DNA from 3 places in the Bacteroides sp. OM08-11 genome. Region 3 is predicted to be linked to each of the others. Evidence: riboswitches for the same ligand, from Rfam matches in the RefSeq annotation. Region 3 holds a riboswitch; each other region holds the start of a gene.
The links. Region 3 has a riboswitch for cobalamin ahead of nrdD (anaerobic ribonucleoside-triphosphate reductase). Riboswitches for the same ligand answer to the same signal wherever they lie in the genome.
Positions count from the first base shown of each region.

Region 1: it holds a riboswitch for cobalamin, as region 3 does, so the genes downstream of both, DXC10_RS08755 (tryptophanase) here and nrdD (anaerobic ribonucleoside-triphosphate reductase) in region 3, are expected to answer to the same signal.
Region 2: it holds a riboswitch for cobalamin, as region 3 does, so the genes downstream of both, DXC10_RS13710 (cobalamin biosynthesis protein) here and nrdD (anaerobic ribonucleoside-triphosphate reductase) in region 3, are expected to answer to the same signal.

Region 1 covers NZ_QSTJ01000004.1:59,470-67,962, forward strand. Annotated here, with positions in the region: gene DXC10_RS08750 (ATP-binding protein) at 1-1,196, shown strand, start outside; cobalamin riboswitch at 1,518-1,724, shown strand; gene DXC10_RS08755 (tryptophanase) at 1,999-3,372, shown strand; gene DXC10_RS08760 (4'-phosphopantetheinyl transferase superfamily protein) at 3,382-4,011, opposite strand; gene DXC10_RS08765 (gliding motility-associated protein GldE) at 4,016-5,347, opposite strand; gene DXC10_RS08770 (single-stranded DNA-binding protein) at 5,371-5,832, opposite strand; gene mutY (A/G-specific adenine glycosylase) at 5,903-6,943, opposite strand; gene DXC10_RS08780 (HU family DNA-binding protein) at 7,119-7,394, shown strand; gene DXC10_RS08785 (Rne/Rng family ribonuclease) at 7,678-8,493, shown strand, end outside.
Region 2 covers NZ_QSTJ01000008.1:41,700-50,192, reverse strand. Annotated here, with positions in the region: gene DXC10_RS13730 (8-amino-7-oxononanoate synthase) at 1-1,000, opposite strand, end outside; gene bioA (adenosylmethionine--8-amino-7-oxononanoate transaminase) at 1,003-3,456, opposite strand; gene nrdG (anaerobic ribonucleoside-triphosphate reductase activating protein) at 3,583-4,083, opposite strand; gene DXC10_RS13715 (anaerobic ribonucleoside triphosphate reductase) at 4,095-6,302, opposite strand; cobalamin riboswitch at 6,581-6,801, shown strand; gene DXC10_RS13710 (cobalamin biosynthesis protein) at 6,856-7,824, shown strand; gene DXC10_RS13705 (TlpA disulfide reductase family protein) at 7,986-8,493, opposite strand, start outside.
Region 3 covers NZ_QSTJ01000009.1:28,295-36,787, forward strand. Annotated here, with positions in the region: gene nrdD (anaerobic ribonucleoside-triphosphate reductase) at 1-1,366, opposite strand, end outside; cobalamin riboswitch at 1,489-1,706, opposite strand; cobalamin riboswitch at 1,820-2,026, shown strand; gene DXC10_RS14455 (TonB-dependent receptor domain-containing protein) at 2,166-4,529, shown strand; gene DXC10_RS14460 (hypothetical protein) at 4,554-5,831, shown strand; partial or broken gene cobJ (precorrin-3B C(17)-methyltransferase) at 6,163-6,904, shown strand; partial or broken gene DXC10_RS16760 (precorrin-8X methylmutase) at 6,985-7,629, shown strand; gene cbiE (precorrin-6y C5,15-methyltransferase (decarboxylating) subunit CbiE) at 7,655-8,493, shown strand, end outside.

The DNA of each region.
Region 1 (8,493 bases), on a different contig from region 3:
CAGCAATCAATCATCTACGCGAGTTTGCCAAACGCGCCGATAAAAACGAGCCTGTAGAAATGGATATGCAATCAGCATTTCCACACAATGAATTGGGAGAAATATCCCAACATATCATCCAGATATACAAGCGTCTACGTGAGACGAAGGAAGCCTTATACATCGAACGTGAAAAGCTGATTACCCACTTGCAGACCTCACGCGAAGGTTTAGGGGTATTCACCAAAGACAAAAAAGAAATACTTGTCAACAATCTGTTCACCCAATACAGCAATCTGATTTCTGACTCCAACCTGCAAACAACGGAAGAAATCTTCGCTATCTGTGAATTCCAGAAACTTACGGATTTCATCAACAAGGCACAAAAACGTCCGTCCGGCAAGGAAGAGAAACGCATGTCCGTCAATATCAATAAAAACGGACGCATCTTTATTGTGGAGTGTATTATCTTTCAGGATTTAAGTTTCGAGATTTCCATCAATGATATTACTCTGGAAGAAGAACAGATACGGATGAAACGGCAACTGACTCAGAACATCGCCCACGAATTGAAAACGCCCGTAAGCAGCATTCAGGGATATTTGGAAACCATTGTAAACAATGAAACCATCTCCCGAGAGAAAATGCAGACTTTTTTGGAACGATGCTATGCTCAAAGTAACCGTCTGAGCCGTCTGCTACGGGACATTTCGGTATTGACACGCATGGACGAAGCCGCCAATATGATCGACATGGAGAAAGTGGACATCAGCATGCTGGTGACCAACATCGTCAACGAAGTATCTTTAGAGTTGGAAGAAAAACAAATAACTGTTGTCAATTCCTTAAAACCCAACATACAACTGCGAGGCAATTATTCTCTTCTCTATTCCATTTTCCGTAATCTGACGGATAACGCCATTGCATATGCGGGAACGCATATCCACATCCATATCAGCTGTTTCCGTGAAGATGAGAACTTTTATTATTTCAGTTTTGCCGATACCGGAGTAGGCGTATCACCAGAACATTTGAACCGCCTGTTCGAACGTTTCTACCGGGTGGACAAAGGACGTTCACGCAAACTTGGAGGTACCGGACTAGGATTGGCTATCGTAAAAAACGCCGTCATCATACATGGAGGAACAATATCCGCCAAGAACAGCCAAGGCGGAGGACTGGAGTTCGTGTTCACATTGGCTAAAGAGAAATACTGATGCATATCAGGCAATATACCCCACTATATTGAAAAACGTATATCAATCTGCTGATAAATATATATTCTCATCAGGAGAAAAGCACACCATCCTAAAGATAAACTATATCTTAGCAGCCGAGATGCAAATCTCAGCTGCCGAGATGGCCATCTTAGCCGCCAAGATATATATCCCGGCGGTTGAGACGAAGCTTAATTATGAGGTTAATATCTCCTTTAGCGTACAAAAACTATCTTATGAACGGATTTGTACCATCTTTCCAACGGTATCATCCCACTGACATTTAATATATTCATAAACTTGTTTTCTCCCAAATTCTTCTTATCTTTGCAACGCATTGGTTTGCCATTTTTTCTTTCAAAGATGGCAATTAAAAGGGAATCAGGTGCAAATCCTGAACAGTCCCGCTGCTGTAAGTTTCATGCAATGTTACAGACAACAACTCTCTATACCACTGGAAGCATGCTTCCGGGAAGGTGTTTGTAACAGAAACGAGTCAGAAGACCTGCCATGCAACCATTTATCATTGCTTTCGAGGAAAAAGCGTTGAGTCTAATGAAGCCGGACAAATCGTCCACATCATTTCATTCATCAAACCTGATTCAGAGAAAGTAAAATTACAATAAACTCTGCCAAGTTTATTTGAATAGTGTCCGGTCGAAGTGATTTCGCCCGGACATTTATTTTACAAAAAGTAAGATCAAATATTGTTTTATAGCTATTTTATAATTATATTCGGCACACAAAAAGTAATTAACCTACTTTTCAATGACCTATTGTCAAATACTAAAAAGAAAAGATTATGGAAATCCCATTTGCCGAATCATGGAAAATCAAAATGGTGGAGCCTATCTGTAAAAGTACCCGCCAAGAACGTGAACAATGGTTGAAAGAAGCCCACTATAACGTCTTTCAACTCAAATCGGAACAAGTTTATATCGACCTCATCACCGACTCCGGTACGGGTGCCATGAGCGACCGTCAATGGGCAGGAATGATGTTGGGTGATGAAAGTTATGCCGGTGCCACTTCCTTCTTCAAACTAAAAGAAGTCATCACCCGTCTGACGGGTTTTGAATATATCATCCCCACCCATCAGGGACGCGCTGCAGAAAATGTACTGTTCTCCTATTTGGTTCACGAGGGAGACATCGTTCCCGGAAATTCTCACTTCGATACTACCAAAGGACATATAGAAGGACGTAAAGCAACGGCATTGGACTGTACCATTGACGAAGCCAAACAAACACAACTGGAAATTCCATTCAAAGGCAATGTAGATCCGGTTAAACTGGAAAAAGCTTTGCAGGAACACAATGACCGTATCCCGTTTATCATTGTTACTATCACCAACAATACGGCCGGCGGGCAACCCGTTTCCATGCAAAATCTACGCGAAGTTCGTGCTGTTGCAGATAAGTATGGCAAACCTGTATTATTCGACTCTGCACGCTTTGCCGAAAATGCTTATTTTATAAAAATGAGAGAAGACGGCTATAGCGAAAAAAGCATTAAAGAGATTACTCGTGAAATGTTTACCCTTGCTGACGGTATGACCATGAGTGCCAAAAAGGATGGTATCGTAAACATGGGTGGATTTATCGCTACCCGCCGGAAAGACTGGTATGAAGGGGCTAAAAGTTTTTGTGTACAATTTGAAGGATACCTCACTTATGGTGGTATGAATGGTCGTGACATGAATGCGCTTGCCATCGGTCTGGATGAAAACACAGAATTCGATAACCTCGAAACCCGTATACGCCAAGTGGAATATCTGGCTCAAAAGTTGGATGAATACGGGATACCTTACCAACGTCCGGCAGGAGGTCACGCCATCTTTGTAGATGCCCCCAAAGTTCTGACTCATGTTCCCAAAGAAGAATTTCCGGCACAAACCTTAACCATTGAACTGTATCTGGAAGCTGGTATCCGTGGTTGCGAAATCGGTTATCTGCTTGCCGACCGTGACCCCGTTACTCGTGAAAACCGCTTCGACGGCTTGGATTTGTTGCGTTTGGCTATTCCTCGCCGGGTATATACCGACAATCACATGAATGTGGTGGCTGCCGCCCTGAAAAACGTATATGATAAACGCGAAAGCATTAAGCATGGAATACGTATCGCATGGGAAGCTCCATTGATGCGCCACTTCACCATACAGTTAGAAAGACTGTAAACAGTGATTTTACAGACTCATAGTCAGTACAAAATCCGGATATATATAATAATGAATTGAATAGTGCATTTTCTCTGCTGTACGATATTCTTCAGCGGAGAAAATGCCTTGTCGGTCTACCGTAAATGGGAAAATACGCAAATGTTCCCGGAAATCGACTTCGGAAGCATTCATACATTTAAACATCGTTTCCTTTGCCGACCAGTAAAGCAGCAAAGACCAAATATCAGTTCCCTGAAATGTTTCCGGAATTTCATCATCACGCATGAATTTATGCGATACACGCCTCACCCGTTCACCGTATTGCTCAATATCGATTCCAACCTCATTCCCCGGTGGTCCCAACAGTACTGCAACATATCCTTTGGTATGCGAAATACTGATAGAAGCAGAATTGTCCGGCAAATAAGGTTTACCGTTGGAATAATAAGCAATCTCTTTTTCTTCTCCCAACAAAGTATACAGTAACACACGAACTGCCAACCATTCCAAACGACGATGACCGGCAGCAAACCGTTGCATACTTTGCCTGTAATATTCCTGATGAGGAAGACAAACAAGCAATTCTTCCAGTGTTTCATCCATTTTCCAAATGCCCCACCGGCAGGCAAATTCTGTATTTTGAAAAAAAAGAGGCACGTTATCAGTCAAGAGTTGAATTGATTGTGAATTTCACTTTCAAGATACGACGGTTATCCATTTCGAGAACTTCAAACTCATAACGGTCATAAGTAACTTTCTCGTGAAGTGCAGGAAACTCTCCTTTCAACTCAAGCAACAGCCCTGCCAGAGTATCGGCATCGCCAGCCACCTCATCAAAGGTTTCTTCATCTATTTTGGTTATCTTATAGAAGTCCGTCAATTGCGTTTTCGCTTCAAACACCCAGGTATGGTCGTTAAGAATTGCATACGTACGTTCTTCATCATCATATTCATCACGTATCTCACCGACAATTTCTTCAATGATATCCTCCATCGTGACAATACCCGATGTACCTCCAAACTCATCCACCACAATAGCAATATGAATTTTATTCGCTTGAAAGTCACGTAACAAGTCATCAATCATTTTAGTCTCGGGAACAAAATAGGCCGGACGTATCAATGACTGCCAACGGAAATTATCGCCTTTATTCAAATGAGGAAGCAAATCTTTGATATACAACACTCCCTTAATATTATCACGTGTTTCCGCATATATCGGAATACGCGAATAAGCATTTTCTACAATACATTTCAAAACTTCTTTAAAAGGGGTACGTATTTCCAGATCGACTACATCCAGACGAGAGGTCATAACTTCTTTAGCTGTCTCACCACCAAAACGTATAATACCTTCCAATATATTATTTTCTTCAGAAAGTTCCGCTTTATCCGTCAATTCCAATGCATGAGACAATTCGTCTACCGAGATATTATGATTTTTGCGTACAAAGTGTTTATTCAGGAAAGAAGTGGAACGTACCAACAAAGAAGATAGCGGATAGAATATGGAACGGCAAACCATAATACCAGGAGCAGCAAAACGACAGAAAGCCAACGTTTTCTGCGCAGAATAGATCTTCGGCATAATTTCACCGAAAAGCAGTAACAAGAAAGTAAGAATAACCGTCAGCACAATAAACTCGGCAATCACCGAATGAAATTGAACTACATTCATAAAGAAAAAGTTACAAAGCATGATAATGGTTACGTTTACAAAATTGTTCGTAATCAATATTGTAGCCAACAACCGTTCCGTATCATCCAACAAATTACGGATTTTCTTATCTGAAGAGTGTTTTCCCTCTTCAATAGTACTCAAGTCTGATGGAGAGAGTGAGAAAAAAGCAATTTCGGAAGCCGAAGCAAAACCGGAAACAAGTAAAAGCAAACTCGCCAAAATAATAGCTATAACAGCCGAAATAGAGGGAGCATGTACGGATATACCGTTAAAAACATCTGCCAATTGGCATAAATAAGCGTCTGGGTCCAAAGAATTTGGTTTTAGTTAAACAATTAGAACGGTAAATCGTCCGTTGAATTATCTTGCGCAGGAGCATTTTGCGGGATAGGTTGCTGAGTTGCAGATTGTCCGCCCATACCAGCCTGAGGGGTATATGGAGCCGTTCCCGGCACTGTGGCACCTTTAGGTGACAACATTTCCATTACATCTACGAAAATCTCTGTGACATAGCGTTTAGCACCTGTCTGGTCATCGTAAGAACGGGTACGTATTTTACCTTCTACATAAAGTTTGTCCCCTTTATGCACATACTTTTCTGCTGTTTCTGCCAGTCCGCGCCAAAGAACGAGATTATGCCATTCCGTACGATCCGGAACCTGAGTTCCATTCTGCAAAGTATACCCTCTTTCGGTAGTAGCCAAAGATAAAGTTGCAACAGCCACACCACTATCAAGATACCTCACTTCTGGATCCCTACCGACATTTCCCAACAATATCACTTTATTTACTGACATAAGCTTGTTATTTTAATTTGCTGCCAAAATTAACGAGAATAACAACATCATGCAAGAATACAGACAACTTTTATACATATTTCTCAATGAATGCATGTACCAGACGTGATATCGGATATTGTCCCAAATCTTCGGTTCTGATACATTGATAACCCGAAAAAGATTGTGACGTTTCAGGCAAAACCACTTCATAAAAGTTCGTATAAATCACCCGGTGTGACAAAACATGTTTCACATTCCGGAGAATAGAACGGACTTCGGGTTTCTCTCCTTCTGCAAAAAGTGAACGGAACTGAGAACTTTTCACAAAGTCTTCTTCCGATAAATCTGCCTCTGTCTCTATCAACGGCAGTTCGAACAGGTTTTTCCAAATGTCGTTTTCCGTTCGTTTATGTATAAAAGTACACGCACCCATGCGTACATATATATAATTAAAATAGCGATTGCTCGTTTTCGTTCTATGTTGTTTTACAGGTAATTTCATCACCTGGCCTTTTGCCAGAGCCGAGCAACTGTCTGCCAAAGGACAAAACATACAATTAGGAGATTGCGGCGTACACTGAATAGCTCCGAAATCCATTATGGCCTGATTGTAAATGGCAGGATGTAATTTATCCAACATTTCGTCTGCCAAAGTTGCAAACAGCCTTTTCCCTTCCGTAGAATCTATAGGAGTATCAATACCAAAATAGCGAGAAAGTACCCGATACACATTACCATCAACCACCGCATAAGGTTGATTGTAAGCAAAAGAACAAATCGCGGCGGCCGTATAGTCTCCTACTCCCTTCAATGCCCGTACTTCCTGATATTTTTTGGGAAAGACACCATTCATACTCTTAGCAGCAGCATACAAATTACGGGCACGAGAGTAATAACCCAGTCCCTGCCAATACTTCATCACTTCATCCTCCGAAGCTGAAGCCAAAGCTTCTACATCGGGAAAACGACGTATAAAACGAAGGAAATAATCATACCCCTGCACCACTCTGGTCTGTTGCAGAATAATTTCAGATATCCATATCTGATAAGGATCAGTAGTCTCCCGCCAAGGTAGTTCACGCTTGTTTTCCTCATACCAATCCAGCAATGTTTCAGTCAATATACTCATGTTGAAAACAGCATTTTAAGAAGACAAAAGTACTGTTTTTCAGTCTAAGAAAACTTAATGCCGCGACTTTTTTAGAAAATTGTCCGAAATATATTTTTTAGAGCCACGGAAAAGCTATATATTTGCAGTCCAAAAAATTAGGAAACAATAGTAATAATATTTTTTTTTAAGAGAAATGACTAAAGCTGACATTGTAAACGAAATTACAAAGAGCACCGGAATTGACAAAGTGACAGTACTTGCAACCGTTGAAGCGTTCATGGACGCAGTGAAGGTATCTTTATCAAAAGATGAAAATGTTTACCTCCGCGGGTTTGGTAGTTTTGTAGTGAAAAAGAGAGCACAAAAAACCGCTCGTAATATTTCCAAAAACACTACTATTATCATTCCGGAACATAACATTCCGGCTTTCAAGCCTGCTAAAACATTCACCATCGCTGTGAAGAAATAATAAACAATAGTATTAACCCATAAAATTTGAAGCTATGCCAAGCGGAAAGAAGAAAAAAAGACATAAAATGTCTACGCACAAGCGTAAAAAAAGACTAAGAAAGAACAGACATAAAAGCAAAAAGTAATTTTTAGTCTGACGGACAAAATAAAGAACAAACTTGTGAAGCATATTATCTCGCGAGTTTGTTCTTTGTTTAAAAGAACAAAAGTAATCAGTAACAAGTAGCATTCTTTGCTACCAATTACTGACTGCTAAATAATAATTAATTAAAGCAATTATTGTGACAAGCGAACTCGTTGTAGACGTACAGCCTAAAGAGGTTTCCATCGCACTGCTCGAGGATAAGAGCCTGGTGGAACTCCAAAGTGAAGGAAGAAACATTTCCTTTTCTGTGGGCAATATGTATTTGGGGCGTGTCAAAAAACTGATGCCCGGCCTGAATGCATGCTTCGTGGACGTGGGTTACGAGAAAGATGCTTTTCTTCATTATTTGGACTTAGGTCCTCAATTTAACTCGTTAGAAAAATACGTAAAGCAAACTTTAAGTGATAAAAAGAAATTAAATCCTATTACAAAAGCGACCATACTTCCCGACCTTGAAAAGGATGGAACCGTATCCAATGTACTTAAGGTGGGACAAGAAGTAGTGGTGCAGATTGTCAAGGAACCCATCTCTACCAAAGGACCGCGGCTGACTTCCGAACTTTCCTTTGCCGGAAGATATCTCGTACTGATTCCTTTCAATGATAAGGTTTCTGTATCACAAAAAATTAAATCAAGCGAAGAACGTGCCCGCCTAAAACAGCTGCTGATGAGCATCAAACCGAAAAATTTCGGTGTCATCGTGCGTACTGTTGCCGAGGGGAAACGGGTTGCAGAGCTTGATGGAGAGCTTAAAGTATTACTGAAACATTGGGAAGATGCCATTACTAAAGTACAGAAGGCTACTAAATTTCCGACTCTGATTTACGAAGAAACAAGTCGTGCCGTAGGACTATTACGTGACTTGTTTAATCCTTCTTTCGAGAACATCCATGTAAATAATGAAGCGGTGTTCCACGAAATAAAAGATTACGTAACACTTATCGCCCCCGAA
Region 2 (8,493 bases), on a different contig from region 3:
TGTCTTTGCTCGATCCTACAATCATTGGTACGATGTGGCTTACGCTGGGACATTCGTATCCTTGTGCGATCAAGGCGTCCCGCAAAATTTGGCTGATGTGGGCTAAATGTTCTCTCCGTTTCTGCATGCTTGCCATTTTTCGTATCATAAATAATGTCCAGGCAATGTTCAACGGAGGAAGGGCGGTGGTAAAGATAAGGGTACGCATCCGGTTGATGAGATATTCGCGTATCACTTGACGGCATACGATATACGCTCCTGACGATGCGGCTGCCTTTCCGAAAGTACCGACCAGGAAATCAATATCGCCAATGCATCCGGTTTCTTCGGCACACCCCAATCCGAGCTTGCCCCGTACTCCGAAAGCATGCGCTTCGTCTATATAGAGCAACACGTTGTCATAAGTCTGTTTCAATCGTACCAGAGCGTTTAAATCGGTCTGGTCGCCATCCATGCTGAATATACTTTCGGTGACGATAATAATCCGGATATAGGATGTGTGATGTTCTTTCAGTAACCGGGCAAGTTGCTCCAAGTCGTTATGACGGTAACGGATACATTTTGCCGCAGAAAGCCGTATACCGTCAATCAGGCTGGCATGTACCAGCTTATCTGCAAGTATCAGGGTCTGTGCATTGCTTACTGCCGGCAGAATACCGGTATTGGCATGATAACCGCTATTGAATATCAGGGCTGTTTCCGTTCCAAACAGCCGGGCAAGTTCTGTTTCCAGTTCTTCGTAGATGGAGAAATTACCGGTCAACAACCGGGAAGAAGAGGAAGTCGGCATAAATGTATCAGGAGTCAGTGTGTTCAGGAATTCCTCTCTCAATACACGGTCGGCAGCCAAACCTAAATAGTCGTTGGACGATAAATTAAGCATCCGTTTTCCGTCTACGATTACGTTTCGTCCGTCGTGTATCATTTCTGGCAGACGGCGCAGATTGCTATGCTCTTTTAACTGTTGCAGTTCTTGCTGCATAAAGTCTGTTGTGTGCATGGTTACATCTCCTTTACGATCTTAATCAGTCCTTTCGTCAACTTGCTCAGTTGTTCCGGCTCAATAATGAACGGTGGCATCAGATACACCAATTTCCCGAATGGACGTACCCAGATTCCTTCTTCCACGAACCGGCGTTGCATCCATGCCATATTCACCGGTTCTTTGGTTTCAATAACCCCGATAGCTCCTAATATCCGTACGTCCGCTACTTGTGGCAGGTGACGGGCAGGTTCCAGCTCTTCTTTCAGTTGTGCTTCGATACGTGATACTTTTTCTTTCCAGTTATATTCACCGGATGTCAGTAATTTCACTGAAGCACATGCCACGGCACATGCCAATGGATTTCCCATGAAAGTAGGGCCGTGCATAAATGCTCCCGGAGCATGGTTAGAAATGGCATCGGCCACTTCATTTGTTGCCAGTACCGCAGACAGTGTCATATATCCTCCCGTCAGTGCTTTACCAATACACATGATGTCCGGTTCTGTCCCCGCATGTTCCCAGGCAAACAGTTTCCCTGTACGTCCGAATCCGGTTGCTATTTCGTCAAAGATGAGCAATAAACCATGTTTGCGGCACAACTCTGCCGCTTCACGCAAGTATTGAGGATGATAGAACCACATACCTCCTGCTCCTTGTACAATGGGTTCCAGTATAAGTGCCGCCAACTCTCCGGAGTGTTGTTCTATCGTTTCTTTCAATGGAACGATATCTCGCGGATCCCATTCCCCGTCATATCGCGAACGAGGTTGCGGTACGAAATACCGGACGGGTAATGCCGAACCAAACAGGGAGTGCATACCTGTCACTGGATCACATACGGACATGGCATTCCAAGTATCTCCGTGGTAACCACTGCGTATGGTCACAAAATTGGTCTTCTGCTTCAACTCGCTTTGCGATGGGGTGGCTTGGCTTTTCGCAACCCAATACTGTACCGCCATTTTCAGAGCTACTTCCACCGCTACCGATCCCGAATCCGCATAGAATATTTTTTGCATGGAAGGAGGAACCAAAGGCAACAGTAATTTACCGAGTTCTATCGCCGGATCGTGGGTTAGTCCGCCAAACATTACGTGCGACATTTTTCCGAGTTGTTCCTCTGCCGCTTTGTTTAATGCCGGATTGTTGTATCCATGTACGGCACACCACCATGACGACATACCTTCGATAAGTGTTTGCTTGCCGTTCGGGGCTTGCGGCGTTTCAATGGTAATTGTTGCCCCTTCGGCATGCTTCACCTTATATACGGGCAGTGGATTGGTGGTCGATGTGTAAGGATGCCACAAATGTTCCCGGTCGAATTGCGAACCGTTGAACTGATATCCCGCTTCTTCAACCAGCTTTTTGTCTTCCGAAACCTTTGAGCCGAGAGTGGTCAACAAATCGCCTACGATGGCAGAATTAATTCCGATATAAAGAGATTTCTTTACCGCTTCTTTACTGAGTTGGGAACGTCCTCCCGCAAAACGAAGATAGGCTGTAGGATTGATAAAGCGGAAAAGGGCGATGGTAGTCAGTACTTCTTCTTCTGTTAGCGGTTGCTGATTTTCGAGCGGTGTGCCGGGGATAGGACTGAGTAAATTGATAGGAATGGATTGCACTCCCAATTTTTTCAAGGTGAAGGCAAATTCGATACGTTGTTCCATCGTCTCTCCCATACCGATGATGCCACCGCTACAAATATCCATACCTGCATTGCGGGCAGCCTGGAGCGTGTGTAGTTTTTCTTCCTGTGTGTGGGTACTGCATAAAGTAGGGAAATAAGAAGGTGCTGTCTCCAGGTTACAATGATATCGTGTAATGCCGGCTTCGTGCAGAACCCTTAACTCGTCCTCATCCAACAGGCCCAGTGAAGCACACAGCTGGATAGACGAGTGGCGGCGCATGTGGCGCACCGTATCGCAAAGTTGTTCAATTTGTTGGGATGAAGGTTTGCGTCCGCTGGTTACGAGGGAGAAACGGTTGACATCTTGTTGTTCATTGTATTGTGCCTGTTTCAGGCATTCTTCAGCGGGCAGCAGGTTGTAGATTTCGGCTTTCGTGTGGTAGTGGGCAGATTGTGCGCACCATTTACAATTTTCGGGGCATCGTCCTGATTTTGCATTGATGATGGAACACATGTCGAATTCGCGCGGCGCGCATGCGACGGTAATTTCGTGTGCGGCGGCGTACAGCGCTTCACGATCGGCCATATTGGCCAGCCAGACTGCTTGGTCGGGCGATATGTCTATGCCTGACAATATCTGGGCTTTTAATTCATTTGTAGTCATAATTTGGATATAATAGGGGAGAGTCTGAACCGAATTTTGCTTACGCAGCGAACTGTCTGCTACATTTTTCCGCAGGTAGCCAATCGTGACTTGGCGGCCTATGCTGGCAAATGCGGCATAAGTTTTCCGGCTCCAGCGGCGGAAGCGTATCGTCTTCTTATTGGCTTGTTTTTTATGCATGGTGTTCAGAATCCTTCGTTATAAATTCTTTTCGTGGCACAAATGTAGGAAAAATATTCTGATGGGATGCCGTCTATAGAAGTTAATTCAAAATTCACAAGAAAGACTTGCCGGGAAACTAAGCCGTTAAATTCCCGGATTGTAGTTGTAGTTCACGGTTTTGTTTGCTTTCAGTGACGCTTGTACGTCAATCAACCGTTGGTTACTGCTGCCACGGAAGTAAAGGCTCTCATCGCGTAGCTCTTTTCTGAATTTGCCGTCTACCAGCACATCGATATATTCCAGTAACTTTGCTTGCCGAGGGTTACGTAACAGATTTTCAAAGGTATATCCCGTATAACACCATATGTTTTTCCGGCTTTTGATTTTGATGGCCGATGCCAACTCTGTAAAACCTTCCGGCTGGAACATCGGATCACCGCCGCTGAAGGTCACATCCGCAAAATTGTCGGCAAGTACTTTTTTCAGGATCTCGTCCGTACTCATCCAGTATCCGCGATGGATGTCCCATGATTCGGGGTTGTGGCAGCCGGGACATCCGTTAGGACATCCGGCTGCATAAATAGCGGTACGGAAACCGGGACCGTCTACAGTAGTATCTTCTAATATGTCGAGAATAGAAATCATTTTTTCAACGATTAATGATGAGTGATACGGTCGTTTAACTCCGCAAGCTTGGCTTGGTTCCAACGATCGGTAGTACCTACCAGATAGCCAGTGATACGTTGTAACTTGTCGATATGTCTGCTTCCGCATTTCGGACATTCTTCCAGATTGGCAGTAGAATTTTCGTATCCGCAGTCCAGGCAACGGTTACGGTTGTGATTGACAGAGCCATAACCGATATTATAACGATCCATCATATCTACCACACGCATAATGACTTCCGGGTTGTGCGTGGCATCTCCATCCATCTCTACATAAAATATATGCCCGCCGCGCGTCAGTTCATGGTAGGGAGCTTCCACTTCAGCTTTATGACGGGCACTGCATTTGTAATATACAGGTACATGGTTGGAGTTGGTGTAATAATCACGGTCTGTGATACCCGGAAGGATACCGAACTTTTTACGGTCTATCCGGGTAAATTTGCCCGATAACCCTTCGGCCGGAGTGGCCAATATGCTATAATTATGCTGGTATTGGTCGGAGAACTGATTGCTGCGGTCGCGCATGTAGGTCACGATTTTGACTCCCAGCTCCTGAGCCTCTGTCGATTCGCCATGGTGTTTTCCAAGTAGTGCAACCAGACACTCGGCCAAACCGATAAAACCGATACCCAATGTACCTTGATTGATAACCGGGGCAATGCTATCGTTCGGTTTCAGCTTTTCGCTACCTATCCATAGGGCAGACATCAGCAAGGGGAACTGTTTGGCGAATGCAGTCTTCTGGAATTCCATACGTTCGTGCAACTGGCGTGCCGTAATCTCGAGCATGGAGTCCAACTTGGAGAAGAAGCGGGCGATGCGTTGTTCTTTATTCTCTATATCCATACATTCGATGGCAAGGCGGACGATATTAATTGTGGAGAATGAAATATTTCCACGTCCGATGGAGGTTTTCGGTCCGAAACGGTTTTCAAAAACACGTGTACGGCATCCCATTGTGGCTACTTCGTGTTCGTAGCGTTTGGGATCATCAGCTTTCCACTCCTCACTTTGGTTGAAAGTAGCATCAAGGTTCAGAAAGTTGGGGAAGAAACGGCGGGCGGTTACTTTGCAGGCAAGCTGATAGAGATCGTAATTACGGTCTTCGGGCAGATAACTTACTCCTCGTTTTTTCTTCCAGATTTGGATGGGGAAGATGGCTGTTTCTCCGTTTCCCACTCCTTGATAAGTACTTTTCAGCAATTCGCGGATGATACAGCGTCCTTCGGCAGAGGTGTCTGTACCATAGTTGATGGAGCTGAATACCACTTGGTTACCTCCACGGGAATGTATCGTGTTCATGTTATGGATAAATGCTTCCATAGACTGATGTACACGGGCTACAGTCTTGTTGACGGCATGTTGGACGATACGTTTCTCATCAGACAGTCCGTCCAAGGGTTGTGGCAGATAGTCCGTCAACTCCTTCTGATAAAGGTGGGAGTAATCCTTGCCATACAATTCCTCCAGGTTTTTGATTTCTTCAATATAACTTTTACGGACGTACGGAGCCAGATAGAAGTCAAAAGCGGGAATAGCCTGTCCGCCATGCATTTCGTTCTGAGCCGTTTCCAATGAGATGCAACCTAAGATACTGGCGGTTTCGATGCGTTTGGCAGGACGCGACTCTCCATGTCCGGCAGAGAAACCGTAGTTAAGGATACGATCTAACGGATGCTGTACACAGGTCAAGCTCTTCGTGGGATAATAATCTTTGTCGTGGATGTGCAGGTAGTTTTGGCTGACGGCATCCAGAACATCATCACTCAACAGGTAATCGTCTACAAACGGTTTGGTGGTTTCACTGGCAAATTTCATCATCATCCCCGCAGGAGTATCTGCGTTCATGTTGGCATTTTCACGAGTGATATCATTGGACTTGATATTGATGATTTCCAGAAAGATATCACGTGTCTTAGCCTTGCGGGCGATGCTGCGTTGATTGCGGTAAGCGATGTATTTCTGTGCGACATCCTTGCGGCTGCTTTTCATCAGTTCTACTTCTACCATATCCTGAATAGCTTCTACCGTCATCTGCGGCTCTCCTCTGAAAGAGATGTGATCGGTGATCTGATGAATTAACTGCAAATCTTCTCCTTTGTCCGTATGGAGCATGGCTTTACGAATGGCAGTCACTATTTTTTCTTCATTGAAACCGACAATACGTCCGTCACGCTTGATTACCGTTTGTATCATTACCGTTGCTTTTTTAGATTTTATTGTTTTACTTAATTGAGTGGACAAAGATATAATAGTTCTCTATATGATTTTCTTTTTGGAAAACTTTTGTGTGATTAAAAATGGTTAATATGTTGATAACCAAGTGTATTTGTTTGTTGAATGGAAAACTTTATTTTAAATGAGATGATTATAAGTAAACTTTAATGAAAATCGTATCATTCGATGATGTAAAATTGTTTTGAATTTATAAATGAAAAAAGAAAAGTCTACTTATGTGTTTTCAAATACTTTAGTTATATTTGTAGCGAATTGGTTTGCTTATGGCTTTCGCTATTTGCAATTAAAAGGGAAACGGGTGTAAGTCCCGTACAGTCCCGCTGCTGTAAGGTTTCATATTAAACATTTCAGTAATTACCTCCTGCCACTAATGGTTTTTCGATATTGGAGAATGATTGGGAAGGCTGCTCGAAATGGAAATCAAGTCAGAAGACCTGCCATTCTTTAGTGTTCTTTTGCTACTCGTGGGATAGAGCAGAAGGTGAATTTTTAATTTCAAAAAAGAACGATTATGGAAAAATTGTCTCCCCCGTTCAAAGTTGATATTGCAGGGACATTGTGGGCACCAGCTACATTGAAAGATGCATGGGCGCAGTATCAGAAAGGACAGATTAGTTTAAATACCTTGCAGGCCATCGAAAATGCTGAAATACGCAACCTTGTCGAACGTCTTAAATCCGAAGGAATGAAAGTCGTTACAGATGGAGGCTTTCGTAACCGTGATTTCCTTGAAGGCTGGGAAGGACTTGGCTATAAATCGCATACCGGTGATTTTGCATCCAAAGTTCTGGAATTGACCGGAAGGGTTAGCCTGTCGCATCATCCCATTCTTGATGATTATACTTTTCTGACAGGGATTGTTGTCGGGGATGTATTGGCGAAGCAGCATATACCATCTCCGGGAAAATTACTCACCAAAATTCTTCGTGAAATTGACGCTTTGCAGTTGGAACGGATTTATCCGGATATAAATGTATTGTCGGATGACTTGGCGGTAGCCTACAAGAATTTATTATCAGCACTCTATAATTTAGGATGTCGTTATGTGCAGTTTGATGGTGCGAAATCTCTTTTGATGGATGAGGCTGTCCGGCTGAATAACCGGGTGTTGCGTGAACGGCCGGACGGATTGTTTGTCGCTTTTCATGCAGCGACAGATATGCTGATACGGCTTCATGGAGCCGATGCATATTTTCTGAATTATGATTGCGGCATTTGCGACCGTAGCCGTCTGTTGTGGTTTGTCCGTGAAAAAGAAGCTGTATTTGGCTTTGTAATTTCCTATTATCCGGAAGAAGATGAGCTGGATGAGTTGCAGGCGAAAATAGAGGAAGTATTGAATTATATTCCATTGAAGCGCTTCACGCTTTGTCTGCCCGATGCGGATAGCCTTCTTCATCTTTCTGATACCGATGAAGAAAAACAGTGGCAGACGGTGAAACTGGGGATGGATATGGCAGAACGGATATTTTCTTTCTGAGATGCCACACCTTATGGAGGCAAATGCCACATCTTATGGGAGTAAATGGTGTATTTCATTGGAGCTAATCCTACATATATATACAAAAGCCTCGCATTAATTAATTTAATGCGAGGCTTTGATTATGTAGAGGGGCCGGCCTCTGTTTATCCGGCTTCCACTTATTTTATGACTTCCACTAATTTCTGTTGCAAACCGTCACCGTGCAAGCCGCGTGCAATGATTGTTCCGTCACCGTCAATCAATACGGTGTGGGGAATGCTGCTTACAGCATACAGTTTGGCACCTTCGCAATTCCAGTATTTCAAGTCAGACATTTGCGGCCATGTGATATTTAGCTTTTCGATAGCTTCTTTCCAAGAGTCGGCGCTTTGGTCTAAAGAAACACCTACAATCTCGAAATTCTTATTCTTGTATTGGGCGTATGCTTCTACCAGGTTAGGCATCTCGCGACGGCAAGGACCACACCAGCTCGCCCAGAAGTCAACGAGCACTACCTTACCTTTTCCAACGTAATCGGACAGTTTCACTGTCTTGCCTTCCGGTGTCTGCATTTCAAAATCTGTGAATTTCTGTCCTACAGCAGTAGCCTTCATCTTTTCAACGTTGTCTTTGATTTTGACGATGATTTCATCGTTTTCGTATGCGGCAGGAATTTGCGGCATCAAC
Region 3 (8,493 bases):
CAAGATCCACAACTTCTTCGAGAAAGAAATGGTAAATCAAACCGGATTTTACGGCATGTTGTATACAACGGTTCAAGTTTATCGTCAACACACTTTTTGAACCGGTAGATACACCACCTGCCCCCAAAGTATAACTAAATCCATTATCTTGAATTTCGTTACGCAAACGGCAGCAGCTGCTCAGAGAATCGGCATTATCACTCATATAGGTAAAGAACGAATGTCCTTCAGCATACATTTCTGCCGTGAAATCACCATACTCCTTATCCAATACATCTCCATCTTTTGTTAGTAGCGCCATGGTTTCTACCGGGAAGGTAAGTACTGTTTTAGTACGTTCCTTATTGAACCATTTCATAAATCGTTTCTGCAACCAACTTAATGAGCTCCAGTCAGGTTTACTACCGTCTGGAAATACAAAATGTTCAAAAAGGCTATTGAAATAATATTTATCATAATAAGCTACGTTCCAGAATACAGCCTGAAAATTCCGGGCACCCGTGGGCTGATTAATGGAATAGACCACTTGTTCGAAACAATCCGTAATTACTTTGTCTATTGTTCGTTGCCTGGTAGAGAGATCTACAACTTTATCAGCATGTTTATAATAATCTTTACCGAATTCTTTACCAACAAAATAATTCATATACATCAGAAACTCCGGTGTGGCACAAGCTCCGCTTAACATGCTGGATACGATAAACACCATATTGATAAAACCTCCACAGAAAGATTTCAAATTTGTAGGTGCCGTTGAATTACCACCGATCGACATAGTGCCACTTATCAGCCATGGATACATGGTGATACTTGCACAATAATTCGCCAGACTGGTTTCATCATTTTTATATATAAAGTGGTTATTCAGTAATTCAATATAACGGTCAGAGATTTCTTTGCCATACATATCCTTCAGGCGATCAGTCAGCAGGCGACGATTTAAACGAATAAAATTAGCTTTAGGCAACTCACCGATTAAAGTAGCCACATTCTTATTCTCGACATTGGCGTTGGCATCATACTTACTTCCTGTGGCAGGATTGGAAGCATCGCAATAGTCCAACAAAAAACGAAGTTTATCACGTACTTCCCGATCTTCCAAATGTTTCTGGCGGTATAACATAAACGATTTGGCAACAGCATAATAATGTTCTGCCATCAATGCTACTTCTACTTGATTCTGAATTTCTTCTACACTGGCTCCGTCATTGATACTCACACGACTAAGTATATTGGTAATGACATCCTGTGTAGCAAAACTACCTACTGATAAAAATGCCTTACTGATGGCATTTTTGATTTTGTCGAGTGAGAATGCTTCTTTCTTTCCATCTCTCTTGACGATAAAAGTCTCTGAATTAATCATATCTATAATTTAAGATTTAAAAATTATTTACGATAAATTCAAACAACAATGCGCAGAATACAAGTAATAAAATGAATCTTCAGCGGACTCGTTCTATAGCTTTTCACCCGAAAGCATTGAATGAATGATCAGTAAAATATGGCAGGTCTTCTGACTGACTTCTGTTGCAACGCCTTCCCGGTTATTTTTATGACCAGTGGCTATAGATAGGTTACAACATTCCTCCACATAAGGGAGACAAAGCTTACAGCTACGGGGATAGTTCCTGACTTTCACAGGATTCCCTTTTAATTCCTCGTCATGCTAAGATGATTTGGAAACCATTTTCATAGGACAAAGATAACAAGAAAATTTGCAATGCAATGAAAAGAAGAAGAAAAAATATTAATACCTTTTTTCTGTAAGATAAAATATTTTAGAGAACTTATTTTTGCTCAGATATAGTTTTTTAATAACTTTGCAACACTTTTTGGTTTCGTTCCTTTCTGAATAACACGAAAAGAACGGTGAAAAGGGAATCAGGTGTAAGTCCTGAACAGACCCGCTGCTGTAAGTCCTTTTAATTCTTTGAATATACTTTGCCACTGTCTGCTAATCAAGATGGGAAGGCGTTTCAAAGATGGACAAGTCAGAAGACCTGCCAAAAATAACATAGTTTTAACGCTTTCGGGGAATAAAGCAGTAAAACAATGAGTCTGGTAATTCTTTATCATTCATAAAGAAATCATTTCTCTTTGTCTATACTCTTTTCTTTTCGGAAGCAAGTCAATGAATATTATGTATAAACTAACGACTTGAAATGAAATTCTTCACATACATTTTGTTTTGCATAACCTGCATGTGCCAAGTGGCAACAATGGCTCAAAATAAAGTAGTTTTATCAGGAACAGTTACCGACAGGCACGGCATTCCTCTTCCACAAGTAACAATTGCTGTTGAAAACACTACTATTGGAACATATACGGATGATAATGGCCGATATTCGCTACCCGTTACACCAGGCAAATATACTCTTGTTGTATCTTTTATCGGTTACCAGACATCGAAACGTACCCTCAATCTCCAACAAGATAAAAAAGTGAATTTTATATTAGAAGAGAATTCTGTTGTGCTCAACTCTGTTGAGGTATATGGAAAGAGCCGGACACAGAAAGTAAAAGAAGGAGCTTTTGCTGTCAATGCCCTCGATATAAAACCAATCATTAATTCTCTGAATAACCTTAATGATTTAGTGAACCGGACAACAGGTGTCAAGGTAAGAGAAGAAGGTGGAGTCGGTTCCGATTTCGACATGTCCATTAACGGGATGTCCGGTAATTCTGTACGTTATTTTTTGGATGGAATTCCACTTGATACGAAAGGAAGCGGTGTTTCATTGTCAAACCTGCCGGTAAATATTATAGACCGAATTGAAATATACAAAGGTGTAGTACCGGCTAACCTAGGTACAGATGCACTAGGAGGAGCTATCAATATCATCACCAAACAGGAAAAGAAAAACTATTTGGACTTATCCTATGGCATTGGTTCATTTCATACACATAAGGCAGACTTGAACGCACAATTTATAGAGTCCAAGACTGGGTTGATTATCAAACCGACCTTCGGAGTGAATTATTCCAAGAACGACTATACGATGAAAGATGTTGAAGTATGGGATGAAGACAGCCGTAAATATGTATTAGTGGATCGCAAACGCTTTCATGACGATTATTTCTCATTGTTGGGACAAATAGAAGTTGGCTTTACCAATAAATCATGGGCGGATGCTTTCTTCATATCCGGTTCATATTCCAAAGTTAATAAAGAATTACAAACGGGGTCTGTTCAGAGCAAAGTTTATGGTATGGCGGAACGGAATACGAATGCTTGGAATATGTCTGCACGTTATCGAAAAGATGATTTCATAATAAAAAACTTACAATTGAATGCACTTTTTTCACAGACTTGGGATCATTCGTTAACGGTAGATACCGCATATCGACAATATGACTGGAATGGTGATTATATTCAAAGTTCACGAAGTGAAATTATGGGACGGGGGCGACTGATGCGCCATTACAAACGTCCACTAACCATTGTACGTACCAATTTGGACTATCATTTAAATGACCATCACAGTCTTAATCTTAATTATTTGTTAAATCGTACGGGAAACAACAGATATGATGAAATTGATGCCGATTTCGAATCTACTAATGACGTATTATCCAAACATGTATTAGGCTTATCATACAGTCAATCTTTCTTTAATGAAAAAATGGAGAATATATTCTTCATAAAGGACTACGTCAATCACTTGAACATTAGACAAAATGATTTACCTAGCATCACAGGCTCTGATATTGTAAAAGGTTCACAAACCAAAAATTATTGGGGATATGGAATAGGTTCACGTTTTTCCATATTAGATCCTTTTTCTATTAAATTTTCTTATGAACATAGCGTCCGTTTACCTATTGCCCGTGAATTACTGGGTAATGGAACTACTATATATGCCAACGTAACCTTAAAACCCGAGAGTAGTGATAATATCAATTTAGGTATTTTTGGAACTTGGCATCCAGTCGATGGACATACCATTTATTATGAAGCCAATGGTTTTATTCGTTCCGTAGACGATTATATCCAAGCTGTCGTATCACCTAAGGAAGATGGAACCATGCAATATGATAATGTTCCGGCTGTACACATCAAAGGAATAGAAGGAGAAATACAGTATAACTGGCAGAATAGGTTACAACTTTCCGGAAACATCAGTTATCAGGATGCACGAGATCAGAAAAAATATAAAACAGATGGAAAACCCTCTGCTACTTATAATAACCGTATACCCAATCGCCCTTGGTTCTTTAGTAATACAGAAATAAATTATACTTTTCACAATCTGCTACTTCCCCAAAGTAAATTCCGTATGGGATGTAGTTATCAATGGGTACATTGGTTCTACCTTTCGTGGGAAACCTATGGTGCCATAGAAAGTAAAGCACGTATCCCGGCACAGCACATTTGTAATGCCGCTTTAACCTACTCATGGAAACAAGATAAATATAATATTTCTGTGGAATGTACTAACTTCCTAAACAAGACGCTATACGATAATTATAAATTGCAAAAGCCCGGTCGGACACTCTTTGCTAAATTCAGACTTTTTATTCATTAATTTATCACATAATAATAATTAAAAATGAAAGATTTGAGATTTTTAGTCGGCATGTTAGTCATGATGATGACCATTACATTCAGTGCTTGTTCGGATGATGAAAATCCGGCACCTATTCCTGATCCTGATCCGTCGGAAAACAGTTATCATTTTGATATTTGGATTGCCGTGGACAAACACGGCGGCATGGGACGTGATGTAAAGACTTTAGTCAGAAGTGTATCTTCTTTGGAAGCAGATCAACCAATCATAGACTTTGTGGGCGAAGGTACGGAAGTAAACTCCAAACTGACACTGGAAAACATAATTAAAGGTGCATATTATTATCAAGTGCCTGTAAGCGGTGACCGTTTCGGTAAATACACTTTATCAGATAATCAAATTAATATTATTCAAGAACAGAAATTCAAGAATAATGGTAACACATATTCTCCTCGTAAATACACCCACGCTTGGATGCCGGATAATAAATTGATCATTATGGCTGCCAATGGAGATGGTACAGAGATTATTTATACCCTGCTCGATGCTTCCAGCATGGAAATCCTTAAAGAAGGTACATTGGATATTCAAGTGCCAACAGGCTCAGCGTCGTTTACGACCAGCGGAATTTTGACCTATCGCGAGAAAGATAACAAGCTGATCTACTTCTATTACGGAAAAGCTAAAAAAGGCGCTTTAAACTCTACTGCATCAAAAGTGTTTACTGCTGTAATCAATGCTTCCACAATGGCTGTGGAAAGTAATATGCAAACTACCAAAATAGACGAAATGGTAGGTAGTGCTTATGGGGAATTGTTACAGAAATGTGTAGCTTTTGACGAAAGTGGCAACCTCTATCTCGCCAGTCTGTCAAATGATGCAGATAAAGTGGAAAGATCTCACCTGTTAAAAATAAAAGCTGGAGAGAAAGATTTTGATCCCGACTACGATGGTTTCAAGACTGATGGCAAATTGCTTTCCATTGAATATTTAGGTAATAATAAAGTACTTGCTTATGCCCGTGAAGATGAACTTGGTACCAGTATAGACAGCTATAGCCATTATTATGCAATCATAGACCTGACAAATAAATCATATACACGTCTCAGTTATAACGGAACTGATCTGCCATACAGTAGCGGACGTTTCTCCCAACGTACTGCCATAGCTGGTGGTAAAGCCTATATTGGTGTCAATCCGAAAGACAGTAATCCCTGTATTTATATCTACGATATTGCAACCGGTACTGTAACTAAAGGCAGGGAAATTGCAGAAGGTTACTATTTTGAACAGATCCGTGTCTTGGAAGATGAACAATAATTTCCTTTTGATGTTCTTACAACTTTCTCTTTTTACAGTTTGTATGGTGAAAGAGGAAGTTTTATAACAGCCGCCTTCTCGCTAGACTTCATATTGGCGAGAAGGCGGTTCTGCTATCGATACACTTCGATATTACTGTATATGGAGCATAATAGTAGAAATACTGTATCCATGACAGGGTTAGTATTAAGTATCCATTATCTGCGGAAGAAAAAACGTTATAAAGGAAAATAGCCGTTTCTCAAACTTACTTCCATTCTGTGGAAAGTTTTGTTTTCATGTGAAGAATATGCCAAATAGAACGTATATTTGCATACCAATATAATGATATATGAAGCAACCTAAAATAATTGTTGCCGGACTTGGCCCGGGCAATAAAGAAGATATTACACCTGCCGTGCTTACGGCTTTGCAAGAAGCGGACGTAGTGGTAGGATATAAATATTATTTCCGGTTTGTAACTCCTTATCTCCGCCCTGAAACCGAATGTGTGGATACCGGTATGAAGCGGGAACGTGTCCGTGCAGAGCAAGCCTTTGAACTGGCAGAGCAAGGAAAAACGGTATGTGTCATCAGTTCCGGTGATGCGGGAATTTACGGTATGACGCCGCTTATTTATGAAATGAAACGGGAACGCAGCAGTGCTGTGGATATAGTTTCTTTGCCGGGTATCAGTGCTTTTCAGAAGGCAGCCGCTCTATTAGGGGCGCCGGTCGGTCACGACTTCTGTGTTATTTCACTTTCCGACTTGATGACTCCCTGGGAATGTATAGAGAGAAGAATTATCGCTGCTGCGACAGCCGATTTTGTAACTGCCGTATATAATCCCAAAAGCGAAGGCCGTTACTGGCAACTATATCGCCTGAAAGAATTATTCCTACAAGAAGGTCGTTCTCCTCAAACTCCGGTAGGCTATGTACGCCAAGCGGGACGACCAGAACAGGAAGTACACATCACGACTCTGGAAGCTTTCAACCCCGAAGATATTGATATGTTTACAGTGGTACTTATAGGTAACTCACAGTCATACGAATGGAATGGGATGCTAATTACACCACGAGGATATTATAAAGATAGGGGGCAAAACGCTAAAGATGATCTTCAGAAACCTAAACATCATCTTCAGGGAGCAAAACATCATCTTCAGGCCAATAAAGGCCAGGACATCATGATACGTAGTTTCCGTACCATCGAAAAAGAATTAAAGAATAAAAATATTCCTCTTGACCATAAATGGGCGCTTTTGCATGCTATACATACCACAGCCGATTTCGAAATGGAGAACTTACTTCACACGGATACCGGTGCCGTAGCTTCCCTTTATCAGGGTATTGCCGAAGGTCGTATCCGTACAATTATCACTGATGTGACAATGGTTGCCAGTGGTATCCGTAAGGGGGCTTTAGAGCGACTCGGTGTAGAGGTAAAATGCTATCTCGGTGATCCTCGTACGGTATCATTGGCTGCAGAGAAAGGTATTACACGTACTCAGGCTGGTATTCGCCTTGCGGTAGAAGAACACCCTGATGCTCTTTTTGTATTTGGTAATGCACCTACAGCATTAATGGAACTCTGTGATTTGATACGTAAAGAGAAAACGTATCCTGTCGGAATAATAGCTGCACCTGTAGGCTTTGTACATGTGCAGGAGTCCAAACACATGGTAAAACCATTTAAAGAAATACCGAAAATCATAGTGGAAGGGCGTAAAGGGGGAAGTAATCTTGCCGCAACATTGGTAAATGCCATACTTTGCTATAATGATGCGGAACAGTTACAGCCGGGAAGGGATGTCTGAAGTCCTGTTATAAAATAAGAGTATAATGGAGCAGAAGTTTATAATTATAGGGATGGATGATAATCCGGAACCTTTTTTCCCGCCGGAAGTAATAACATGCATACGGCAAGGAAAAATCTTCTCGGGTGGCATGCGACACAAGGAGAAGGTCAAAAAGTTGCTGCCGGAAAATAACGAATGGATTTCTATTACCGTACCTTTGGAATATGTGTTTCGTCAATATGAAAAAGTTTTTACCGAAACCGGTGAAACGATTATTGTATTTGCTTCCGGCGATCCGTTGTTCTTCGGTTTCGCAAATACGGTAAAGCGAGAATTCACAAATGCAAAAATACGTCTTTACCCCACATTCAACTCTTTACAGATATTAGCTCATCGACTGGTTTTATCTTATGATGATATGCGAACCGTGTCATTGACGGGTAGACCATGGCAAGAATTTGACCGTGCGCTGATGGAACGTGTGCCTAAAATAGGTATTCTCACCGATCGTAAACATACTCCTGCCACTATTGCCGCACGTATGTTGGAATATGGTTATGACTATTATATAATGTACGTAGGTGAACACCTCGGCAATGGTGAGAAAGAGTGTATCCGCCGTATAACTCCCGAAGATGCCGCCCAATGTACTTTTGAACATCCCAACTGTATAATATTATGTAGCCAGTCTATGCCAGCCGATGCAGTTACCTTACATCAACCAACACAATTCCTCGGTTTGGTTCATCCCCGTCCGTTCGGTATCCCAGATGAAAAATTCGAGCATCTTGATGGTCGTACCCGTATGATTACCAAAGCTCCGATCCGCTTGCTTACGTTGCAGGCGCTGGAACTGAACCGACGTCGTGTTTTGTGGGATAT